One region of the Dactylosporangium sp. NPDC000555 genome, then DNA from elsewhere that is predicted to be linked to it. Evidence: predicted binding sites of a transcription regulator. Region 1 holds the regulator's gene; each other region holds the start of a gene.
The links. The regulator HrcA, encoded in region 1, represses chaperone genes, less so after heat shock. The targets are predictions, from matches to a motif close to GGTTNGCACNCTCNNNNNGAGNGTGCNAACC.
Positions count from the first base shown of each region.

Region 1 (7,832 bases):
CGCTCGCCGCGGCCGGCTTCGCCTGGTACGAGGTCTCGAACTGGTCGAAGGACTCGCCGTGCCGGCACAACGAGCTCTACTGGCGGGGCGGCGACTGGTGGGGGCTCGGCCCGGGCGCGCACAGCCACGTCGGCGGCGTGCGCTGGTGGAACGTCAAGCACCCGCACGCCTACGCGGCGCGCCTGGCGGACTCGGCGTCGCCGGGGCAGGCCCGTGAGCTGCTGACGGCGGACGAACGCCGCATGGAGGACGTCCTGCTGCGCATCCGCCTCGCCGACGGCCTGCCGCTGTCCGTGCTCGACGCGACCGGGCTGGCCGGCGCGCGGGACTGCCTCGCCGACGGGCAGCTCGAGCCGGCCGCGTTCGACGCCGGCCGGGCGGTGCTCACCCTGCGCGGGCGGCTGCTCGCCGATGGCGTGGCCCGCGCCCTGACGTGATGAGGGCGGCTCCCCGTCGCGGGGGCCGCCCTCAGTCGGACTGTGAGCCTTACTTGATGAAGCGGAAGCTCATCGGGTAGCGGTACAGCTCGCCGTTGTTGGCCTTCATGCCGCCGATGATCGCGAAGACGACGATCACGGCCCACGGCACGATCAGCGTGAGGCCGAACGTGCACACGGAGAGCAGCGCTCCCACGAACAGGATGATGCCCCACGTGATCTGGAAGTTCAGGGCCTCGTTCGCGTGCGCCTTGACCGTCGGCGACTCGTTGCCCTTGGCCAGCAGCGCCACGAGCGGCGGGATGAAGCCGAGGATGCCGCCGAAGTGGGCGATGAGCGCCCACGTCTTCTCGTCGCTGTTGGCGTAGCCGACCGGGGCACCGCCGGGCGCGCCGTACGCACCCTGCTGCTGATATCCGGGCTGCTGGTACCCCTGCTGCTGGTAGCCGGGTTGCTGGTACCCGGGCTGCTGGTACCCCTGCTGCTGATACCCGGGCTGCTCATAGCCCGGCTGCTGGTACCCGGGCTGCTGGTACCCCGGCTGCTGGTAGCCCCCGCCGGACGTGGGCGGTGGGGCGTAGGCGCCGCCGCCGCTCGACGGTGGCGGAGCGTAACCGCCGCCCGACACGGGCGGCTGGGGCGGGTACCCGGCGTTGGGGTCCGACGGCGAGCCGTATTCCCCCGGGGGGCGAGGTGGTTCACTCATGGTGGCCACGGTAGGTGCATCGATCAAGTGACGCCAGCGACACGACATGACTTCTTTTGGACAAGTTTTGCCCGGTCCAGCGGCCGTACCGTCTATCGTGCGCCAAACGATCATCGCGTGCCCAGGCGCGACTGACGTAGACTGGCACTCACTAGTTGGGAGTGCCAGTCTTCGAGGAGGTGCCATGGCCCTTGACGAGCGGAAGCTTGAAGTGCTGCGCGCCATCGTCGAGGACTACGTCGCCACTCAGGAACCGGTAGGCAGCAAGGCCCTCGTCGAGCGGCACAACCTGCGGGTCTCCCCGGCGACGGTCCGTAACGACATGGCGGTGCTGGAGGAGGAGGGGTATATCAGGCAGCCGCACACCAGTGCGGGCCGGGTGCCCACCGACGCCGGCTACCGGTTGTTCGTCGACAAGCTCTCCCGGGTCAAGCCGCTCAGCCAGGCCGAGCGCCGGGCGATCGAGCGGTTTCTCATCGGCGCGGTCGATCTCGACGACGTGGTCCATCGCACCGTCCGGCTGCTCGCCCAGCTCACCCGGCAGGTCGCCGTGGTGCAGTATCCGAGCCTGTCGCGCGCGACCGTGCGACATTTCGAGCTGGTGCCGATCTCCACCACGCGGATCATGGTTGTGATGATCGCCGAGACCGGCCGGGTGGAGCAGCGCCTGGTCGACCTGCCCGGCCCGATCCTCGCCGACGACGTGACCGAGTTGCGCCGGGTGATCAACGAGAAGCTGGTCGGCCAGCGGCTGGCCGAGACTCCGCCGCTGGTGCTGGCGCTCATCGAGGAGGCGGCACCCGGCCTGCGGCCGCCGATGACGGCCCTTTCGACGGTCCTGCTGGAGACGCTGGTCGAGCGGACCGAGGAGCGCATCGCGCTCGCCGGCACCGCCAACCTGGCCCGCGGCGGCCTGCTGGACTTCCAGGGCTCGCTGCGGCCGATCCTCGAGGCGCTCGAGGAGGAGGTCATCCTGCTCAAGCTCTTCGGCGAGGTCGAGCCCAGCATCACGCGGGTGCGCATCGGCGATGAGAACGAGATCGAGGACCTGCGGACCGCGTCCATCGTGGCCACCGGATACGGGCCCGGCTCGATGGTGGTCGGCGGGATGGGCGTGCTCGGCCCCACCCGCATGGACTACCCCGGAAACATCGCGACCGTGCGCGCCGTGGCACGCTACGTCGGCGACCTGCTGGCACAGAGTTGACATCTATCTCAGGGGCATAGGACTCAGTGGCGAAGGACTATTACGGGATTCTCGGCGTCAAGCGGGACTCCACGGCCGATGAGATCAAGCGGGCCTACCGTCGGTTGGCCCGCGAGTTTCACCCGGACATCAATCCGGACCCGTCGGCGCATGAGAAGTTCAAGGAGATCAACGCCGCGTACGAGGTCCTCTCCGACCCGCGCAAGCGTGAGATGGTCGACCTGGGCGGCGATCCGCTGGCCCCCAACGGCGGCGGCGCCGGAGGCCCGGCGGGCGGCGCGTTCGTGGGCTTCCAGGACATCATGGACGCCTTCTTCGGCACCCAGTCCGCCCGTGGGCCGCGCCCGCGGGTGCGGCCCGGCGCCGACGCGATCCTGCGCCTCGACCTCGACCTGCACGAGACCGCGTTCGGCGTCGAGGCGCCGATCCAGGTCGACACCGCCGTGATCTGCACCACCTGCCAGGGCGCCGGCACCGCGGCCGGCACCCACCCGCAGACCTGCGAGATCTGCCAGGGCCGCGGCGAGGTCCAGTCGGTCCAGCGCACCTTCCTCGGCCAGGTCGTCTCGGCCCGCCCGTGCTCGGCCTGCCAGGGCTTCGGCACGACCATCCCGCACCCGTGCGCGACCTGCGGCGGCGACGGCCGGGTCCGCACCCGCCGCTCGCTGACCGTGAAGATCCCCTCCGGCGTCGAGGACGGCATGCGCATCCGCCTCGCCCAGCAGGGCGAGGTCGGCCCCGGCGGCGGCCCGCCCGGCGACCTCTACGTCGAGATCCACGAGCGCCCGCACGACGTGTACTCCCGCAAGGACGACGACCTGCACTGCCGCGTCACCGTGCCGATGACCGCCGCGGCCCTCGGCACGCGGCTGACCATCAAGACCCTCGACGGCGAGGAGACGGTCGACGTGAAGGCTGGCACCCAGCCGACCTCCACGCTGCGCATCCGCGGCAAGGGCGTGCCCCACCTGCGCGGCGCCGGCCGCGGCGACCTCTACGTCCACCTCGACGTGCGTACCCCGACCCGGCTCGAGCCCGAGCAGGAGCGGTTGCTGCGCGAGTTCGCCCGCAGCCGCGGCGAGGAGGTCGCCGAACTGTCGAAGCAGGGCGGCTTCTTCTCCCGAATGCGCGACGCCTTCAACGGCCACGCGTGACCGCGTCCGCCCCCCGTAGCGGCCGACGTGTCGCGAGTCCCACATGAGCGGTCCGGGCGAGGCGGAGGTTTCGGCGTGAGTGGTCCGGTGCGGAGCGTCGGGGCCGCTCGCCGGGGGGCGCGGGTTTGGCGCGTGCCGCGTCCGGGGCGAGGCGGAGGTTTCGGCGTGAGTGGTCCGGTGCGGAGCGTCGGGGCCGCTCGCCAGGGGCGCAGGTTTAGCTCACGCCGCGGCCGGAGCGAAGCGGAGGGCTCGGCATGAGCCCGCCGCTCTTCCTCGTCGACGAACTGCCCTCCGGTGACCGCTTCACCCTGGCCGGCGCCGAGGGCCATCACGCCGCCAACGTCCAGCGTCTCACCGCCGGCGAGGCGCTGCTGCTCTGTGACGGCCGGGGCGGCCTGGCCCGTGGCATTGTGCTCGCCGCGCACAAGGGTGCCCTGGATCTCGCCCTCGACCCCGCCGAGCACGTACCTCCCGCCGACCCGTCGATCACCGTCGTGCAGGGGATCGCGAAGGGGGAGCGGGGCGAACTGGCGGTACAACTGCTGACGGAGGTCGGCGCGGACCGGATCGTGCCGTGGCAGGCCGCCCGCAGTGTGGCCCGGTGGCGGGACGCGAAGCCGCTGGAGCGGTGGCGTTCGACCGCACGCGAGGCGGTCAAGCAGTCGCGCCGCCCGTGGCTGCCGGAGGTGACCGAGGCCCGCTCGACGCGACAGCTCGCACTGACCGGCACGGTGCTCGTTCTGCACGAGGAGGCGAGCGAGCCGTTGTCCGCCGTCGCGCTGCCCGCCACCGGGGAGATCACCCTGGTGGTCGGGCCCGAGGGCGGCGTGGCCCCGGAGGAACTGGCGTCGATCGGAGGCACGCCGGTGCGCCTCGGCCGTGAGGTACTCCGCACGTCGACGGCCGGCGCCGCCGCGGTCTCGGCCCTGTCCGTGCGACTCGGCCGCTGGTGACCCCGGCAGCGTTTTGAGGTTAGGCCCATCATCCACTCCACGCCGTGGCGGGCGGGCGGCGATGCCGGCCTTGCGGGACTGCGCGGGTATAGCTATCGCCCTGCCACCACGGTTCGCCCTCGTGCTCGTGCACGCCTGGGCCCATCGTGCGGCGGGCGGCAACCGTCTGGCCCGCGGCGATCATCGTCTCCGGGTCGGCGACGAGATGCCGGGCCCGGTGTGCGCGGCCGACGGGTCGACGAGCGCCTTAGCCGGACCGTCCCTCCGCCAGTGCCTCACCACCATAGCCTCGGACTCGGCGTCGGGACGCTCGAAGGTGTAGTCACAGCTGAGGTGCACCATTTGACATTATGGACTGCCGTTCGGGGCGGTGGTTTCGGTCGGGTTCTGGGATAATTACATACATGGGGCAGCTGGGTTTGTTTTCAAGGGCGGAGTTGGCTGCCATGCGTGACCGAACCAGGTCACGTCGTTATTCTCCGGCGAATGAGCAGTTCCGCCGGGAGCATGCGCGGCATCGAGACTGGGGCCTGGCCAGACGGCACGCCGAGAAGCTCCGCCGCGCGCGCGGTGACACACAGCCGGCGGTCAGCGACCAGGGGGACGGCTCGGTGCGCAGGCCGGTGCCGCCCTCGCCGCCTCCGCCGGTCACGCCGCCTGAACAGGCACAACGTCCAGCGAGCAGCGTTGCGGCAAACGACTGCGATCCCGCGCCGCGTCAGGCGAACGGCGCCGGGCGGCCTGGTCCTGTCCCGAGGGGTCGTCGCGTATCCACGCCACAGCTGCGCCGGCCGCGCCGCCCCGGCAACGCATCGAATGGTTGGCGGCAATATACGGCGGCCGGCGCATCGCGGTCGTATTTCGACAATGCCGCGCGCGCGGCCGGGCGACATTTCCGCCGAATGCTCCGAAAGGCGGGAACAAGCAACCGCTGTCCCCATGGACCGCCGGTGTATCCGCCCTGGGATGAGAGGATGCGCAAATAGGTGTGCTTCATGGTTGGCGGACGGGGTTGGTGTCCAAGCGGTAGAGGGTCCAGGGCTGCCGGCTGGATGGCGGTGTTGGAGTCGTAGCCGGCGTCCAGGTGCACGGTGATGTCGTCGGCTAGGTGGGCCGAGCACGCCGACGTGCGGGTGCCTGAACAACCGCTAAGATCGACCCGCTGCGACCACCTAAGATGCGTTCGTGACGAGTGACTGCCTCTTCTGCCGCATCGTCGCCGGCGAGATCCCGGCGACCGTTGTGCACGAGACCGACACGACGCTGGCGTTCCGCGACATCGCGCCCAAGGCGCCGGTCCATGTGCTGGTGATCCCCAAGGCGCACCACGCCGACGTCGTCGAGATTGCCAAGGCCGACCCCGCGCTCGCCGGTCAGGTGCTCGCCGCCTGCGCCGCCGTGGCCGAGGCCGAGGGGTTGCCCGAAGGGGGCTTCCGCGTCATCTTCAACGTCGGCCGCAACGCCGGTCAGGAGGTCTTTCACGTGCACGCGCACGTGCTCGGCGGCCGGCCGCTCGGGCCCATGGTCATGGCATGAGGCCGGCTCAGCGGTACGAACGGATGGCCCGACGGGTCCAGGCGGAGGGTCGGGTCCCGGCGCTCAGCGTGGCCGTCCACCGGGCCGACCGCCCACTATGGACCTTCCAGGTGGGCGAGGGGGTTGACGCCGCCAGCCAGCTGCGGATGGGGTCGATCACCAAGACGTTCACCGCCGTGCTCGTCATGCAGTGCCGCGACGACGGCCTGCTCGACCTCGACGACCGGATCGCCCGGCACCTGCCCGTCAAGGCACACGGCGAGCTGACCATCGGCCGCATGCTCTCGCACCTGTCCGGCCTGCAGCGCGAGCCGTTCGGCGACGTGTGGGACACCATGCAGGCGCCCGATGTCGAAGGGCTGCTCGGCCAACTCGACCGCGCCGAGCAGGTGCTGCCCCCCGGCCGGCGGTTCCACTACTCCAACCTGGCGATCGCGCTGCTCGGCCACCTCGTCGGGCGGCTGCGCGGCGGCACCTGGGAGCAGGCCCTGCGGGAGCGCATCCTGGAGCCGCTCGGGCTGTACGACATCGCGGTCACGCCGCAGCGGCCAGTCGTCGGATATCAGGTCGACGCCTGGTCCGACTACGCCCACCCCGAGCCGCCCGACGACTTCGGCGCCATCGGCCCTGCCGCCCAGCTGTGGAGCACCGCCGCCGACCTGGCCCGCTGGGCCGCGTTCCTGGCCGACCCTCGCGGCATGGACCCCAACGGCACCGTGCTGTCGGCCGCCACCGTCGAGGAGATGCGGGTACCGCAGGCCGTCACCGAGGACGCCCTCTGGGCGCGCGCCTTCGGTCTCGGCCTCATCGTGTACCCGCAGCCGGGCGGTGAGCGGGTCGTGCACGTCGGCCACGACGGCGCGATGCCCGGGTTCCTCGCCGGCGCGTACGGCCGGATCGGTGGCTCCGGCACGCCCAAGGCCCTCGGCGTGGCGTCTCTTGGCTCATCCGGTACCACGGGCGCGATCCTCGAGCTGCCGCACGAGCTGCTCGCCGCCGTGGCGGAGCACGACCCGGCCGACATCGCCCCGTGGGTGCCCGGCCCGCAGGCCCCGGCGCGGTACCGCTCCGTGCTCGGCCGCTGGTGGGGTGAGGGGTTCGAATACGCGTTCAGCTGGCGCGACGGCACCCTGCACGCCCGCGCCGTCAACGCGCCCGCCAAGTGGCCACCGGCCGTGTTCGCCCCGGTCGACGGCGAGCCCGACCTGTTCCGCACGGTCTCCGGCCGCGAGGCCGGCGAACTGCTCCGCCTGACCCGCGACGAGAATGGCACGATCGTGCGAATGCACTGGGCAACGTACCGCTTTACGCGAGGCCAGGAAGCCTTCGACGGCCACCGCTTCTGACACCACGCCACGGCCAAGACCCCACCCCCGCAAAAGACGGCAACCCCTGCACAGCCGCCGACGGTGCCCCGCCCGCGACAATGCCCTGGACGTCGCCATGGCCCAGCCCGAACGGGACCGCAACTCCTGCACGCGGCGCGCGAACGGGAACCGCAACCACTGCGCACGGCCGGCGATGGTGTCCCGGCCGCGACCGCGCCTGGGGCGTCGCCATGGCCCAGCCTGCACGAACCCGCAACTTCTGCACGCAGCGCCCGTACGGGGACCGCAGCCACTGCGTGCAGCCGGCGGCGTGGGCGACGCTTGAAATATGACCCCCTCCAGAGCACTTTGCGCCAAGACGTGGAGGGTGATCAGTGGAGGACTGGGCGGAGATCCGCCGGCTCTACTTGTCGGAGCAGATGCCGATCAAGGCGATCGCGCGGCGGTTGCATCTGTCGCGTAACACGGTGCGGTCGGTGCAGCCACCGAAGTACGCGGGCGCCACGCGGGT
Region 1 covers NZ_JBEPDB010000005.1:73,803-81,634, reverse strand. Annotated here, with positions in the region: gene hemW (radical SAM family heme chaperone HemW) at 1-437, shown strand, start outside; gene ABT297_RS05810 (DUF4870 domain-containing protein) at 487-1,143, opposite strand; gene hrcA (heat-inducible transcriptional repressor HrcA) at 1,328-2,350, shown strand; gene dnaJ (molecular chaperone DnaJ) at 2,377-3,504, shown strand; gene ABT297_RS05795 (16S rRNA (uracil(1498)-N(3))-methyltransferase) at 3,759-4,457, shown strand; gene ABT297_RS05790 (histidine triad nucleotide-binding protein) at 5,643-5,993, shown strand; gene ABT297_RS05785 (serine hydrolase domain-containing protein) at 5,990-7,339, shown strand; partial or broken gene ABT297_RS43115 (IS21 family transposase) at 7,741-7,832, shown strand, end outside.

Region 2 (7,832 bases), on a different contig from region 1:
GCGGCTGGCGCCACACCCGCTGAGAGTTGCCGGGGTCATAGATCCTGTCGACCGGCGCCGCGGCCCGCTTCTTGTCGCCCCTGCACGCACGGCGCGCGACACGCCACCGACCCGCCAGCACCGCGACAACCCGCGCCGCCCCTGCACACGCGGCGCGCGACATGGCCCCAGGCCTTACGGTTTCCGAAATGCACGATTTGCCACCAACCTGCCGACTGTCCCCATATGGTGAAGTCGGCCGACATGAGGGGCTCGCCGCAGAAAGAAGCGCGGCGGCCAGCCGGGCATGTGACGGCACCGAGTACGACGTCGGCGCCCGTGGCATGACGGGGGATCACGGGCTTCGGCGGCACGTGTGCGGGGCAGGATCGTGGCGAACCCACGGCCCGCCCCGCACGCGTATGTCGTGCCGCCCCGATCAGAGGGTCTTGGTGCAGATCCAGAAGATGCGCTCCAGGCGGGCGGCCACCGCCTTGGAGTAGAAACCGATCGGGCCCGCCCAGCCGATCTGCGCCGTCGCATGGCCGGCCGCATGCTGGTCGGCAAGACAGCGACGCAGCAGCACCCGGCCGACGCCCAGGCCCTGAGCGGCCGGCGCGGTGCCCATCGGGCCGAACCAGCTCGGGCGGTTCGCACCGTACGCGGCGAAGCCCAGGATCTCCCCGTCCCGCACGGCGACGTAGCAGCCGGCACCGCGCCGGCCCAGCGACTGCTCGACCTCCCAGGCCCAGCCGTCGCCCCAGATCGAGCGCACCCAGTCGGGGGCGTCGGGGCCGGCCGGAAGCACCTTCACGCCGGACACCTCCAGGCGGGCCTCGTCGCCGGGGGCTTCCGGGCTGGACAGCGCCAGGTCCGCGGTCATGTTCCAGGCCGTGTCCGAGAGCTCGTAGCCGGCCCTGCGGGCCAGGCAGACCGCCGGGGTGTACCGCACATCGATGCCCGGCCACGCGTAGCACGGCGGATTGCCGCCGAGGCGGACCCGGTCCGCGCCGAGGGCGGTCAAGCGCTCCTCGGCGGCGCGCACCAGGGCGGAGCCGAGGCCCCGGCGCCGGGCCTGCGGCAGGACGGCGAGCAGCTCGATGTGGCCGAGCCCCGGGTCGGAGTCGTTGATCGAGGCGAAGACGACGCCGCTGCCGTCGGCGGCGCCCAGGCGCGCGACGAGCCGCCCGGCCGGAGGCGCCGCGAGCCGCGCGACGAGACTGCCCGCCTCGGCGGCATCCTCCGGCAGGTCCAGTGCCCGGGCAAGCAGCCCCTCCGCTGCGGAAACGTCCTGGAGATCCACGATCATTTGGTCAACATATCGAACTGTTTGCCCTGGCAAGCGCCCTCGTCGCACGGATGTGAAGAAAACGAAACGAGCCAGCTACGCTCCGCAAGATGCGCACCGCAAGCGTGGTGCGCGGGCGGCGTGGGGATGCGAAAGGGCGGGCCGACCCGGAGGTCGACCCGCCCTGACGAGAGGCTTGGACTCAGAAGTCCATGTCGCCGCCGCCCGGCGCACCGGCCGGGGCCTTCTCCTTCTCCGGCTTGTCCGCCACCACGGCCTCCGTGGTGAGGAACAGCGCCGCGATGGAGGCGGCGTTCTGCAGCGCCGAACGCGTCACCTTGGCCGGGTCGATGATGCCCTCAGCCAGCAGGTTGACGTATTCGCCGGTCGCCGCGTTGAGGCCGTGGCCGGGGTCCAGGTTGCGGACACGCTCCACGACGACGCCGCCCTCGAGGCCGGCGTTGACGGCGATCTGGCGCAGCGGGGCGTCGAGCGCGACGCGCACGATCTGCGCGCCGGTGGCCTCGTCGCCGACCAGGTCCAGCTTCTCGAACGCGGTCTTGCCGGCCTGCACCAGGGCCACGCCACCGCCGGGCACGATGCCCTCCTCGACGGCCGCCTTCGCGTTGCGCACGGCGTCCTCGATGCGGTGCTTGCGCTCCTTGAGCTCGACCTCGGTGGCCGCGCCGACCTTGATGACCGCGACGCCGCCGGCCAGCTTGGCCAGCCGCTCCTGCAGCTTCTCGCGGTCGTAGTCCGAGTCGCTCTTCTCGATCTCGGCGCGGATCTGCGAGACCCGGCCGTTGATCGCGTCAGCGTCGCCGGAGCCGTCGACGATGGTCGTCTCGTCCTTGGTCACGACCACCTTGCGGGCGCGGCCGAGCAGGGACAGGTCGGCGTTCTCCAGCTTGAGGCCGACGGTCTCGCTGATGACCTGACCGCCGGTCAGGATCGCGATGTCGGTCAGCATCGCCTTGCGACGGTCACCGAAGCCGGGGGCCTTGACGGCGACCGACTTGAAGGTGCCGCGGATCTTGTTCACCACGAGGGTCGCCAGGGCCTCGGCCTCGACGTCCTCGGAGATGATGGCGAGCGGCTTGCCCGACTGCATGACCTTCTCCAGAACCGGGAGGAGGTCCTTCACCGCGGAGATCTTCGACTCGACGATCAGGATGTACGGGTCGTCGAGGACGGCCTCCATCCGGTCGGTGTCGGTCACGAAGTACGGCGAGATGTAGCCCTTGTCGAAGCGCATGCCCTCGGTGAGCTCGAGCTCGAGGCCGAAGGTGTTGCTCTCCTCGACGGTGATGACGCCTTCCTTGCCGACCTTGTCCATCGCCTCGGCGATGATCTCGCCGACCGTGGAGTCGCCCGCGGAGATGGAGGCGGTGGAGGCGATCTGCTCCTTCGTCTCCACGTCCTTGGCCAGGTTGGCCAGCTCGTCGGCGACGGACGAGACCGCCGCCTCGATGCCGCGCTTCAGGGCGATCGGGTTCGCGCCGGCGGCGACGTTGCGGAGGCCCTCGCGGACCAGCGCCTGCGCCAGCACGGTTGCCGTCGTCGTGCCGTCACCGGCGACGTCGTCGGTCTTCTTCGCGACTTCCTTGACCAGCTCAGCGCCGATCTTCTCGTACGGGTCCTCGAGCTCGATCTCCTTGGCGATGCTCACACCATCGTTGGTGATGGTGGGCGCGCCCCACTTCTTCTCGAGGACGACGTTGCGGCCCTTCGGGCCAAGCGTCACCTTGACGGCGTCGGCGAGGGTGTTCATACCCCGCTCAAGACCGCGGCGCGCCTCTTCGTCGAACGCGATAATCTTGGCCATTCGGCGTTGTCCTCCTGGACACTCACGATTCGCCTCGACCCACGTGGGGCCTGCGGCTCACCGCCTGCTTTCGCACCTTCGAGGACCCAGCCGGATCCCCGGCGGTCGGGCCGGATGAGCCCGCGACGACCAGCCTCGCGATGGTTGCCCACCGGAGGACTGCACCGCCCCGACCATTGGCACTCACCGGTTGCGAGTGCCAAGTCCTTGTTTAGCACTCTGGCTGGTCGAGTGCAAGCAAACCCGGGGTGACGCGCAAGGTGGCCACCCGGCAAGATCAACTCGACGACCGCCCCCGCCGGGGCCCCAAAAGGGATGACATTGGCGTAAATCACTCAAAGATCAACAATCACGCGATGATCCCGCGAATCGCGCCAGAATTCCGGAAAAGACGCAGGGCACCGCTCCTCGTCAATGAGGACGGTGCCCCGGTGGGGTGAATGCGGAACTTGGTCAGGCGAGAAGGCGGACCTGCTCCGCTTGCGGGCCTTTCTGGCCCTGCGCGATCTCGAACTCGACGCGCTGTCCGTCTTCCAGCGACTTGTAGCCGTCCATCTCAATCGCGGAGAAGTGGACGAACACGTCCTGCCCCCCGTCGACCGCGATGAAGCCATAGCCCTTCTCGCTGTTGAACCACTTGACGGTGCCCTGTGCCACGGTGCACTTCCTCTACTTCGGTCCTGCTGCGTCATTCGGCTGGCTGTGGGGACCAGCCCCGGGTCTCGACCACAGCCGCCGGCTCCGGGGGTGGCTCCGGCGAGGGAACGACGACCGAACCGCACGGTACACGAGGTAACCCGAGCCCCGACAGGCCCAAATCGGACAGCAAGGTCACGAATCATGCAGTTCGAAAAGGTCGCCGGGCATGCCTTCTCCACGCGTTTCCTTGCAGAGTCAAACATTGCCCGGCGACTACGTGTTAGTAACCTTGGACGCTACACACGTGACGGCGTGACTGTACGACGCGGAAGCGGCTGGCCACGTAGGCCCCGTCGGTGAGCGCGGCATTGGCCGCCGGATTGGCGCCACTGGCGTGGAAGTCGGAAAACGCCGCCGACTGGTTCACGAAGACCCCGCCGGTAAGGTTGACTGACAAATGCACACCGGCAAGTAAAGCGGCCTCTTCCATCGCGTCCAGGACCTCGTCCGATGTCGAATACACCGAGGCGGTCAATGCGCCCTTCTTGCCGACGGTGTCGGCGAAGATCCGCAAACTGCCCGCCGTGGAATCGGTGGCGACAACGAAGGAAATGGGCCCGAACCACTCCGTCCCGTAGGTCTGCGCGTCGCTCACGCCGAGTTTCCGGATGAGCGGCGTACGCACGGTCGCGCCCTCGTACGCGGGGTGCGAAACGTCTGATGATTCGAGCACCGCCTCGCCGACCGCGCCGGCTCTCTCGAGCCGCTTCAGTACGCCGTCGTTGACGATCGCGCCGGTGAGTTCGACACCCTTGGCGGCGTCGGCGGTGAGCGCGCCCACCGCGGCCGCGATGCCGCCCGCCACCTCGTCGAGGCTCTTGTGCCCCTCGTTCGTGGCGACGCCGGACGCCGGGACGAGAATGTTCTGCGGGGTCGTGCACATCTGACCGGAGTACAGCACCAGGGAGAACCCGATGTTGCGGCACATCCCGGCGAAATCGTCCGTCGAGTCGATCACCACGGTGTTGACGCCGGCCTTCTCGGTGTAGACGACGGCCTGGCGGGCGTTTGCCTCCAGCCAGTCGCCGAACTCGGTCGAGCCGGTGAAGTCGATGATGCGGACCTCGGGGCGCAGCGCGAGGGTCTTGGCCAGCCCCTCGCCGGGGGCCTCGGCGGCCAGCAGCACCAGATTGGGGTCGAAGCCGGCGTCGGCGAGCACCTCGCGGGCGATCTTGACGGTGATCGCGAGCGGCAGGACGGCGCGCGGGTGCGGCTTGACGATCACGGGGTTGCCCGTGGCCAGGGACGCGAAGAGGCCAGGGTAGGAGTTCCACGTCGGGAACGTGTTGCAGCCGATGACGAGGGCCGCACCCCGCGGTACGACATGGAAGGTCTTCGACATGTGCAGCGTCTGGCCCTTGCCGGCGGGCTTCTCCCAGTCGGCCGTGGCCGGGGTGCGGGTCATCTCCCGGTAGGCGTAGGCGACCGCCTCCAGCGCACGGTCGAACGCGTGCGGCGCGCCGGCCTGGAAGGCCATGACGAAGGCCTGGCCGGTGGTCGCGTGCACGGCGTTGGCCAGCTCGAACGCGGCCCGGTGCAGGCGGGCGAGGATCTCCAGGCACACGCCGGCGCGAGTCTGCGGGCCGGCCGCGCGCCACGCCGGCATGCCCTCGGCGAGCGCGGCAAAGGCAAGATCAAGATCCAGGTGGGGGTACCGCACGTCGAGCGCGACGCCGAACGGCGAGCGCTCGGTCGACACCCAGCCGGTGATGCCCGGCTGGTCCTTGAGCGGGAAGTCGGCGCCCAGGTAGGCGCGGAAGGCGGCCTCGCCCTCGGCGGCGGCGTGCTCGCCGTAGATCCTGGGGCTCGGCGACTCGGGGTAGTTGGACCAGTACGCACGCTCGGCGATCGCGGTCAGCGCTCGCTCCAGCGTGTCGGCGTGGCTGGCGAACATGGGGTGTGAGTTCTCCATGGCGCCATCCTGCCACCGCCGGGCGGAGCCGCCGACGATCCCGCGATTTCCCGCGGGCGGGCAGCCCTACTCGGGTGCGGGCCCCTGCCAGTTGGACCAGAGCTCGGCGAAGCGGAAGCCCATGGCCTCGTTGATCGCGATCATGTAGGAGTTCTCCACGGCGTTGAACGTGTCGATCGTCGTCACCGCCGGCTCTTGCGCGCGCAGGAAGCGCAGGTTCGTCACCTTCGCCACGACGCCCAGCCGGCGCCCGCGGTGCGCGGGGTGGACCAGCGTGATCATCTGCGAGGCGTGCCAGTCCACACTCTTCGTCACCCGCATCGCGGTCCAGGCGACGAGCCGGCCGGTCGCCTCGTGGACCATGCCGGTCTGATACGCCCGGAAGCCCCACCGCGTGAACACCTCGTGCTGGCGCCGCAGCCGCTCGGCATCGACCTTCTGCGGCTCGTAGTCGATCTCCCCCGTCGGCGCCTCGACCAGGAACGAGCTGTCGAGCGCGGCGAGGTCCTCGAGGTACTCCTCCGGCGGCTCGTTGCACCACTGCACGACGGCGTAGCCGCCGGACCGGGCCAGACCGTCGGTATACAGGCGGTCGACCGCGCCCTCGTCGAGACCGGCCAGCAGCAGCCGGCGCCTCGCCTCGGTCAGCCCGTTGCTCGCCCCGAACGCCTCGGCGAACCCCCGCGGCGCGGGGCGCGAGGCACTGAACCCGAGCAGGCTCGTGCGGCCGGCGGTCCGAGCGACGCCCGCGGCGTGCCGGTACAGCGCGCGGCCGATCCCCCGGCGCCGATGCGCGGGCCGGACCCGGACCTCGACGTGCGCCTTGTCCAGGTTGTCGTGGCGGGGCAGGTCGAGCTTGACGGTCCCGGCCGGTACGTCACCATCCATCGCCAGGAACACGTGCCGCTCATCCCACGGCGGCGGCACCGTGAAGCTCATGTCGTGCTGGTATCGGCAGTTCTCCGGCAAATCCGGCAGGTCCACGCGCAGCGCGTCGTTGCCGATCTCGAATGCCGCGTCGATCGCCGCCGGGTCATCGGCGCGCACCTCGACGATCTCGAACGGGGATTGGGCCATACCCTCAGGGTCGCCCCGCGCACCAGAGCCCGGCAATCCATTTATGTCGGCGATCGGCCGGAAAGGGCGATCGGCCGGAACGAAGGTCCGGCTGGGGATCTGGACAGGCTCCGGAAATGGTCGAGAGGACGCTCGCCAACACCTCCGGTGTTGTGGTCGCGGGCTCCCACCGACTAATCGGCTCGAGCCTCGCGGCGACACGTCCTCCCGCACCGAGCATCCTGGCGCTCGGGTCTTAAGGCGTCAAGTCCACCACTGAACGCACGGCGCACCATCGGTTACGCTCAGTGTCGATCATCTCCACCAATCGGACGATCCATCCCTCGTCCAAGCGTGGAAGCGCTCTCTCAATCTGAACGCTCGGTAATCGCATCGCCCGAAAAAATCATCCGAGCAGGCCGGCCTCCCGCGCCGACTTCAGCGACGGCTTCACCCGATGGGTGGGGCCAACCAGGTCCGCCACCGCATCGAGGGTCTTGAGCCCGTCGCCGGTGTTGAAGATGACCGTCTCGGCGCTCGGGTCGAGCCGGCCGGACTCGACGAGCTTCTTGAGCACCGCGGTGGTCACGCCGCCGGCCGTCTCGGCGTACACGCCGGTGGTGCGGGCCAGCAGCTGGATGCCCGCGCGGATCTCGTCGTCGTCCGCGTACTCCATCCAGCCGCCGCTGCGGCGCACCGACTCCAGGGCGTAGACGCCGGCCGCCGGGTCGCCGATGTTCAACGACTTGGCGATGCCGGTCGGCTTGACCGGGGTGATGTCGTCGACGCCGTCGTGCAGCGCCTTCGCGATCGGGTTGCAGCCGGCCGACTGGGCGCCGAAGACCTTCCACGGCGTGTTCGGCACCAGCCCGATCTCGACCAGCTCGGCGAACGCCTTGTCGACCTTCGTGAGCAGCTCGCCGCTGGCCATCGGGATGACCACCTGGGCCGGGATGCGCCAGCCGAGCTGCTCGGCGACCTCATACCCGAGCGTCTTGGAGCCCTCGGCGTAGAACGGCCGGACGTTGACGTTGACGAACGCGGTGTCCTCGAACTCGTCGGTCTCGGTCAGC
Region 2 covers NZ_JBEPDB010000023.1:43,790-51,621, forward strand. Annotated here, with positions in the region: gene ABT297_RS16800 (GNAT family N-acetyltransferase) at 419-1,288, opposite strand; gene groL (chaperonin GroEL) at 1,470-3,092, opposite strand; gene ABT297_RS16810 (cold-shock protein) at 3,546-3,749, opposite strand; gene paaN (phenylacetic acid degradation protein PaaN) at 4,012-5,703, opposite strand; gene ABT297_RS16820 (GNAT family N-acetyltransferase) at 5,770-6,780, opposite strand; gene thrC (threonine synthase) at 7,166-7,832, opposite strand, start outside.
Region 2: groL (chaperonin GroEL) is a predicted target of HrcA. The motif match lies at 3,267-3,297, and genes of this name have one in related genera.

Region 3 (7,832 bases), on a different contig from region 1:
GTGGCGCTCGTGGCACGGGACCAGATAGTCCCTAGTGAAGTGGCACGGGACCAGATAGTCCCTAATGAAACAGCGTGTAGACCGTCCCGAGCAGCGCCACCGCCAGGATCGCGAGCACGAACGTCAGCAGCAGCTGCCGGTCGCCGTGCGGAGCCGGCGGCGCGGCGGGGGCCAGCGCCGGCAGGTCGACGATCGCGGCGCGCAGCTCGTCGATCGTCTTGGCCGCGTAGACGATGCCGACCCGGTCGGAGAACTCGTCCAGGGTGAGCCGCCCCGCCTCGGTGTGCCGCTGCAGGGCCGCGATCACGCGCTGCCGGTCCTCGTTGGATGCCCGCACAGCGACCATGCTGTCAGCGTGCCGCGATCGGCGCCAGGGTGGCCCCGGTGACCTGCACGAGATCGGCGGGGGCCAGTTCGATCTGCAGTCCGCGCCGCCCGCCCGAGACGTAGATGGTGGGCAGCTGCGACGCGGTGTCGTCGATGACGATCGGCAGCCGGGAACGCTGGCCGACCGGGGAGATGCCGCCGGTCACGTAGCCGGTGGCGCGCTCGGCGGCGGACGGCTCGGCCATCGCGGCGCGCTTGCCGCCGACCGCGGCGGCCAGCGCCTTGAGGTCCAGCGAGGACGACACCGGCACCACACCGACGGTGAGCTGCCCGTCGACCGCGGTGACGAGGGTCTTGAACAGCCGCGCGGGATCGACGCCCAGCGCCTCGGCGGCGGCCTCGCCGTAGGAGGCCGCGCGGGGGTCGACCTCGTAGGTGTGCGGGGTGAACGCGATCTTCGCGCGCGTCAGCAGTGCGGTCGCCGGGGTGCCCTTGCTCGCCACTGGCCCACAATAGCGACATGCAGATCGGCGCGGTCCAGTTGTACCTCGGCCACGGCCACCTGTTCCTCGGCGCGACGAACGGCGTGGACCTTTCGGTGTTCGACGGCGACGGGGCGGTCACCGCGACCGAGCACCACGTGCGCATCGCGGCCCGGCCACAGGTCGGGATGGTGCGGGTGCGGCTGTGGCAGGGTGCCGGGCCGCGGGTCGGCCGGCTGGTCTTCGACGGGCTGCTGAAGCTGCCGGACGCGAAGTTCTGCGTCGAGGAGGGCACCGGGCTTTCGCGGTACGTCACCAAGGTGAACAGCCACAGCCCGCGCGTGCTGATCGCGGTCGACGACCCGGGGCACGCCTCCCGCGTCGACGTCGTCCTCGAGCCCGAGTTCGTGCCCCGCAGCGCGCAGGTGTGGACCGCCGGCGAGCCGCCGTTCGCGAAGCTGACGGTGTCGCCGACCGCACCGCGGCACCGGGCCGACGCGTTCGCCGACGCCCTGGCCGGGCACGACTTCCCGCGCAAGCGCCTGGCGGCGGCGCTGCTGGTCGTCGCCGAGGAGCGCCGGCAGCGCAACTCCGAGCAGAGCGTCGCCTTCTACGTCAACGACATCGTGGAGTGGCTGCGCTGGCTCAACGACCGCCTGACATACGAGATGTGCCGCGACACCGGCCGCCACCTGCTCGGCCACCTCGGGACGCGCCCGCCCGACCTGCTCGCCGACGACGTGCTCAACGACCTGCAGCGCCGCCTGGGCCATCCGCTGGTGTGAGCAGCAGCGCGGCGGGCTCCCCGGCGATCCTGGTCAGCGCGAGCGTCGCGGGGCGGGAGCCCTCGAGCCGCAGCTGCCGGCGCAGGTCCTCGACGTTGTGGGCCGACCCGCGCTTGAGGATCTGGACGGACCCGACGTCGAGCGAGCGCAGCGCGGCCCGCAGCTTCTTCAGGGCGATCGGCAGCCGGTCGAGGATCTCGTAGCGGCGGCCGAACGGGGTGGGTGTCGCCGAGGCCGCGGTGATGTAGGCGATCGTCGGGTCCAGCAGCACTCCGTCGAGCTGCGCCGCGAGCTCGGCCACGAGGTGGGCGCGGACCACGGCGCCGTCGGGGTCGTAGAGGTGGGCGCAGGCCGGGCCCACCGGGGCGCGCTCGTCGCCGGAGCCGGTGAGCTCGAAGGCGTCCGTGCCGCGCAGCACGGTGGCCCGGCGCGGGGCCGCGGCCAGCGGCCCGCACCACGCGGCCGCCTCGACCACGTCGCCGTCCACCGAGACCCACTCGCCCTCGGCGCCGGCGGGCAGCAGGGCGTGGTCGATGCCGGGGGCGAGCTTGAGCACCGTGTGCGGCACCCGGCCGGGCAGTCCGGTGACGAAGTCCCAGGGCGGCGAGTACGCGCGCGGGTCGAACACCCGCCGGCCGCCCGGCGTGCGGCGCGCCGGGTCGCAGAACACGGCGTCGACGGCGTCGAGGGGGACCTCGGTGGCGTCGCGGGTCTCCACGAGTACCGAATCCGCCAGACCCAGGGCGCGGACGTTGGCCTCCGCGACGGCGGCGGTGGCGGCGGATGCGTCCACGGCCAGCACCCGCAGCCCGGCCCGGGCGAACGCGATGGTGTCGGCGCCCACACCGCAGCCCAGGTCCGCGACGCGGCGCACGCCCGCGGCGGCCAGCCGGGCGGCCCGGCGGCGCGCGACCGCGGCCCGGGTCGCCTGCTCGAGCCCGGCGCGGGTGAAGAGCATCACGGCGGCGTCCGCGCCGAATTTCGTGGCCGCGCGGCGGCGCAGCGCGGCCTGGGTCAGCGCGGCGGCGGCCAGGGCCGGCGCGAATCCGCGGGCGCGCAGCGCCGAGGCCGCGGCGAGCGGGTCGCCGTCGGGCAGGGCGGCCGCCGCCTCGAGTGCGGCCCGTCCGGCCTCGGTTTCCAGGGCCTGCACATCGTCGAGCTCCACCCAGCGATTATCCCGGGGTGATTTCGCGGCGTGTCTGGCACTCTAGTTGACGGAGTGCTAGCCGCCGACATAATCTCCGATTAGCACTCTCCAGTCGAGGGTGCCAGTAAACCCGGCCGGAGCCGGCACCCGCGACGACGGCTTCACCGGGCACCGATAGCAAGCTCGATACCCCAGGAGGGTATGCCCGTGACTACCGCGACGCAGGTTGCGATCAAGCCGCTCGAGGACCGCATCCTGGTCCAGGCCAACGAGGCTGAGACGACCACCGCCTCGGGCATCGTCATTCCGGACACCGCGAAGGAGAAGCCCCAGGAGGGCACCGTCATCGCGGTGGGCCCCGGTCGCATCGACGACAAGGGCAACCGGGTGCCGATCGACGTCAAGGTCGGCGACACCGTCATCTACTCGAAGTACGGCGGCACCGAGGTCAAGTACGCCGGCGCGGAGTACCTGGTGCTCTCGGCCCGCGACGTGCTCGCCGTCATCGAGAAGTGACCGCGTTTCAACTAGAAGCATCACACTAGAAGCAGTGGCCACCGCCCCGGACCCGTGCGCAGGCGCGAGGCAGCCGGGGCGGTGTCGCTTTGAAGGGAATCCATAAGCATGGCGAAGATCCTGAGCTTCTCCGACGAGGCGCGCCACCTGCTGGAGCACGGCGTCAACCACCTGGCCGACACGGTCAAGGTCACGCTCGGCCCCCGGGGGCGCAACGTCGTCCTGGACAAGAAGTTCGGTGCCCCCACCATCACCAACGACGGCGTGACGATCGCCAAGGAGATCGAGCTCGCCAATCCGTACGAGAACCTCGGCGCCCAGCTGGTCAAGGAGGTCGCCACCAAGACCAACGACGTGGCGGGCGACGGCACGACCACCGCCACGGTCCTGGCCCAGGCGCTCGTCCGCGAGGGCCTGCGCAACGTGGCGGCCGGCGCCAACCCGGCCGGCATCAAGCGCGGCATCGACACGGCCACGGCCGCGGTCGTGGACGCGCTCAAGGGCAAGGCCACGCCGGTCGCGAGCCACACCGAGATCGCGCAGGTCGCGACCATCTCCGCGCAGGACGCCACCATCGGTGACCTGATCGCCTCGGCGATGGAGCGGGTCGGCCGCGACGGCGTCATCACGGTCGAGGAGGGCTCGACCCTCACGACCGAGCTCGAGGTCACCGAGGGCATGCAGTTCGACAAGGGCTTCATCTCCCCGCACTTCGTGACCGACACGGAGGCGCAGGAGGCGGTGCTCGAGGACGCGTACGTCCTCGTCACCACCCAGAAGATCTCCGCCATCGAGGAGCTGCTGCCCCTCCTGGAGAAGATCGTCCAGAACAACAAGCCGCTGCTGATCATCGCCGAGGACGTCGAGGGCCAGGCGCTGTCGACCCTCGTCGTGAACGCGATCCGCAAGACGTTCAAGATCGTCGCGGTCAAGGCTCCCGGCTTCGGCGACCGTCGCAAGGCGATGCTGCAGGACATCTCGATCCTGACCGGCGCCGAGCTGGTCGCCCCCGAGCTCGGCTACAAGCTCGAGGGCGTCGGCCTGGAGCAGCTCGGCACCGCCCGCCGCGTGGTGGTCAGCAAGGACCTGACCACGATCGTGGACGGCGGCGGCGAGCAGTCCGAGGTCACCGGGCGCGTCGAGCAGCTGCGCAAGGAGATCGAGGCCTCCGACTCCGACTGGGACAAGGAGAAGCTCAACGAGCGGGTCGCCAAGCTCGCCGGCGGCGTCGCGGTCATCAAGGCCGGCGCGGCGACCGAGATCGAGATGAAGGAGCGCAAGCACCGCATCGAGGACGCGATCTCCGCGACCAAGGCCGCGGTGCAGGAGGGCATCGTCCCGGGCGGCGGCGCCGCTCTGGCGCAGATCGTCTCGGTCCTCGACGGCGACCTCGGCCTCACCGGCGACGAGAAGGTCGGCGTCTCCATCGTGCGCAAGGCCCTGGTCGAGCCGCTGCGGTGGATCGCCCAGAACGCCGGCTTCGACGGATACGTCGTGGTCGGCAAGGTCACGGCGCTCGACTTCGGCCACGGCCTGGACGCTGCCACGGGCGAGTACGTCGACCTGGTGAAGTCGGGCATCGTCGACCCCGTGAAGGTGACGCACAGCGCGGTCGCCAACGCCTCGTCGATCGCCGCCCTGCTGCTGACGACGGAAAGCCTGGTCGTCGACAAGCCGGTCGCCCCGGAGCCCGCCGCCGCCGGCGGTCACGGCCACGGGCACGGACACGGCCACTCGCACGGCCCGGGCTTCTGACCCGGCGAATGCCACACCGACGGCCCCGGGCGCTCGCGCCCGGGGCCGTTCTCCGATCGGGTGGCGGCGCAAAACATTAGGGACTGATTACCGGGCTTGGAGCCGCCGGGACGATCGCCGCATGCTTGGGGCGTGCAGACTCGTAGGTTCGGGGCGCTCGCCGGGCTGGCCGCCGCGGCCGTCGCGCTCGGCGTCGCCGAAGCCGTCGCGATTCTCACCGGGGCCACCACGTCGCCCCTGGTCAGCGTCGGCGGTGTGGTCATCGACAGCGTGCCGGCCGGGGTCAAGGACCTCGCCGTCTCGGTGTTCTACACCTACGACAAGCTCGCCCTCACGATCGGCACGATCGTCGTGCTGGCCCTCTTCGCCGCGGTGATCGGGATACTGGCGACCAGGCGCCGGATCATCGGGTACATCGGGATCGCCGTCTTCGGGGTCGTCGGCATCGCCGCGGCGCTCAGCCGGCACAACGCCCCGTGGTACGCGTTCGCCCCCACCCTGGCCGGCGCGCTCGCCGGCGCCGCCGTGCTGCGCTGGCTGCTCGGCCACGAGGCGGGGGACAACGCGACCCTCGAGGAGCGCCGGTGGTTCCTGCGCGCCGCCGCCTACACGCTCGCCGTGGCGGCCGTCGCGGGCTTCGCGAGCCGCTGGTGGTCGACGCGGCGCGGCGTGGAGGCGGACCGGGCCGCGATCGACCTGCCCAGCGTCCCGCCCGACAGGGTGGCGCCCCTGCCGCCGCAGGCCGACGCCGGCCTGCCCGGTCTCGCCCCGTTCGTCACCCCGAACAAGGGCTTCTACCTGATCGACACCGCGCTGGTGGTGCCCCGGCTGACCAGCGAGGACTGGAAGCTGCGCATCCACGGCCGGGTCGAGAAGGAGGTCACCATCGGCTACCGGGAGCTGCTCGAGCGGCCCATGATCGAGCGGTACATTACGCTCGCGTGCGTATCCAACGAGGTCGGCGGCGGGCTCATCGGCAACGCCAAGTGGCAGGGCGTGCGGGTCGCCGACCTGCTCGACGAGGCGCGCCCCAGGCCGGGCGCCGACCAGGTCGTGAGCCGCTCGATCGACGGGTTCACCGCGGGCACCCCCACGGCGGTCCTGCGCGACGGCCGTGACGCCATGCTCGCCATCGCCATGAACGGCGAGCCGCTGCCGATCGAGCACGGTTTTCCGGTCCGCATGGTGGTGCCGGGACTGTACGGATACGTCTCGGCGACGAAATGGCTCGTGGAACTCGAGCTGACGTCGTTCGCCGATTTCGACGCTTATTGGATCAAGCGCGGATGGTCGGCGCAGGGGCCGATCAAGACGCAATCGAGAATCGACACCCCACGCGACGGTGCCAATCCCCACGCCGGCGAGGTCATGATTGCCGGCGTCGCCTGGGCGCAGCACCGCGGCATCGCCAAGGTCGAGGTCCGGGTCGACGACGGGCCTTGGCAGGCGGCGACGCTGCTGCCCGTACCGTCGATCGACACGTGGCGGCAGTGGACCCTCAAGTGGCGGGCCACGCCCGGCCGGCACCGGCTGACGGTGCGCGCGAGCGACAACGGCGGCCAGACGCAGACGGACGCCGTGGCGCCGCCGGCTCCCGACGGCGCCACGGGGTGGCACTCGATCGACGTCGAGGTGAAGTGACGCGCCCGCTAGCGAGCCGCGGTACGTGACCGAGGGGTGCCGGCCGTGGTCTGCGGGCGCCGCTGCGTCGGCGCTCCGGGCGCCGGGTGCGTGGGGCCCGGCCGCCCGCCGGGAGCGATGCGCAGCGGCTGCTGCGCGCCCGCGCCGGTCGGCGTCGGGCGCAGGCCCAGCTTCGCCTCCAGCCGCGACACGTCCACCCGGGCGTGGTGGCGGTCGGCGGAGTCCTCCCAGCCGAGGGCCAGCAGACGCAGGCGCTCGCCCTCGGTGAAGCCGCCCCACACGCCGTACGGCTCGCGGGTGCTCAGCGCCTGCGCGGCGCACTCCGCGCGCACCGGGCACGCCCGGCACACGTTCTTGGCGGCGGTCTCGCGGCGGCCGCGCGAGGCCCCGCGCTCGCCGTCGGGGTGGAAGAACTGTGCGCTGTCCCGTCCGCGGCACAGGCCGAGCCGCTGCCAGTCCCACACGTCCGCGATCGGACCGGGCAGGCGAGTCACATTCGTCATTCGCTCCTCCTCGTGCGGCCTGGAGTTCGCGCGGGGTGCAATCCCTGTACAACGCGCGAGACCGCCGCGGGTGACGGCACGTCGTCGGTCAATTTCTCGTGAGCCAATCGCGGTGAAACCACGTCTAGATCTCGCCATTTCGTGTTTCTCTCTTTGAGAGAGAGGAGCACGACGGTGCGTACGATTTTGGTGTGTGTGCGAACACAGGTCGCGGCGCAGACGGTTGCCGCAGCCGCGGCCAGGCTGGGAGTGGCACACGCGGTGCGGACCGCCGTCACGATGGTCGAGGCCCTGGCGCGGCTCAGTGAGCAGCCGGCCGACCTGGTGCTGGCGGACCCGACGCTCTCCCGGCCCGACAGCGCGGAGTTCTCCCGCCGCGTGCTGGCCGTGTCGCCGGGCGCGACGGTGGTCTTCTTCGGCACGGAGGAGCCCAGGGCCGCCGCCGCGGCGATCGCCGCCGGTGCCCGGGCGGTCATCCGCGTCGATACGGCCGACCCGGTGACGACGCTGGCCAAGGCGGTGCTGCTGGTGCTGAGCCAGGTCGGTCGTGGCAACGGCGAGCCGGTGCTCCAGGCGCGCGTCGGCGCGCCGAGCCAGGCCGCGGGCGGCATGGTGCACTCGGGCCGGGGGCTGCCCGCCACCGCGCGCACCGCCGTCGGCGTGCCGAACGCCCGGG
Region 3 covers NZ_JBEPDB010000001.1:375,030-382,861, forward strand. Annotated here, with positions in the region: gene ABT297_RS01925 (ABC transporter ATP-binding protein) at 1-28, shown strand, start outside; gene ABT297_RS01930 (DUF1707 SHOCT-like domain-containing protein) at 62-346, opposite strand; gene ybaK (Cys-tRNA(Pro) deacylase) at 351-830, opposite strand; gene ABT297_RS01940 (hypothetical protein) at 848-1,594, shown strand; gene ABT297_RS01945 (THUMP-like domain-containing protein) at 1,554-2,759, opposite strand; gene groES (co-chaperone GroES) at 2,949-3,257, shown strand; gene groL (chaperonin GroEL) at 3,366-5,012, shown strand; gene ABT297_RS01960 (molybdopterin-dependent oxidoreductase) at 5,145-6,653, shown strand; partial or broken gene ABT297_RS01965 (WhiB family transcriptional regulator) at 6,782-7,156, opposite strand; gene ABT297_RS01970 (helix-turn-helix transcriptional regulator) at 7,331-7,832, shown strand, end outside.
Region 3: groES (co-chaperone GroES) is a predicted target of HrcA. The motif match lies at 2,838-2,868, and genes of this name have one in related genera.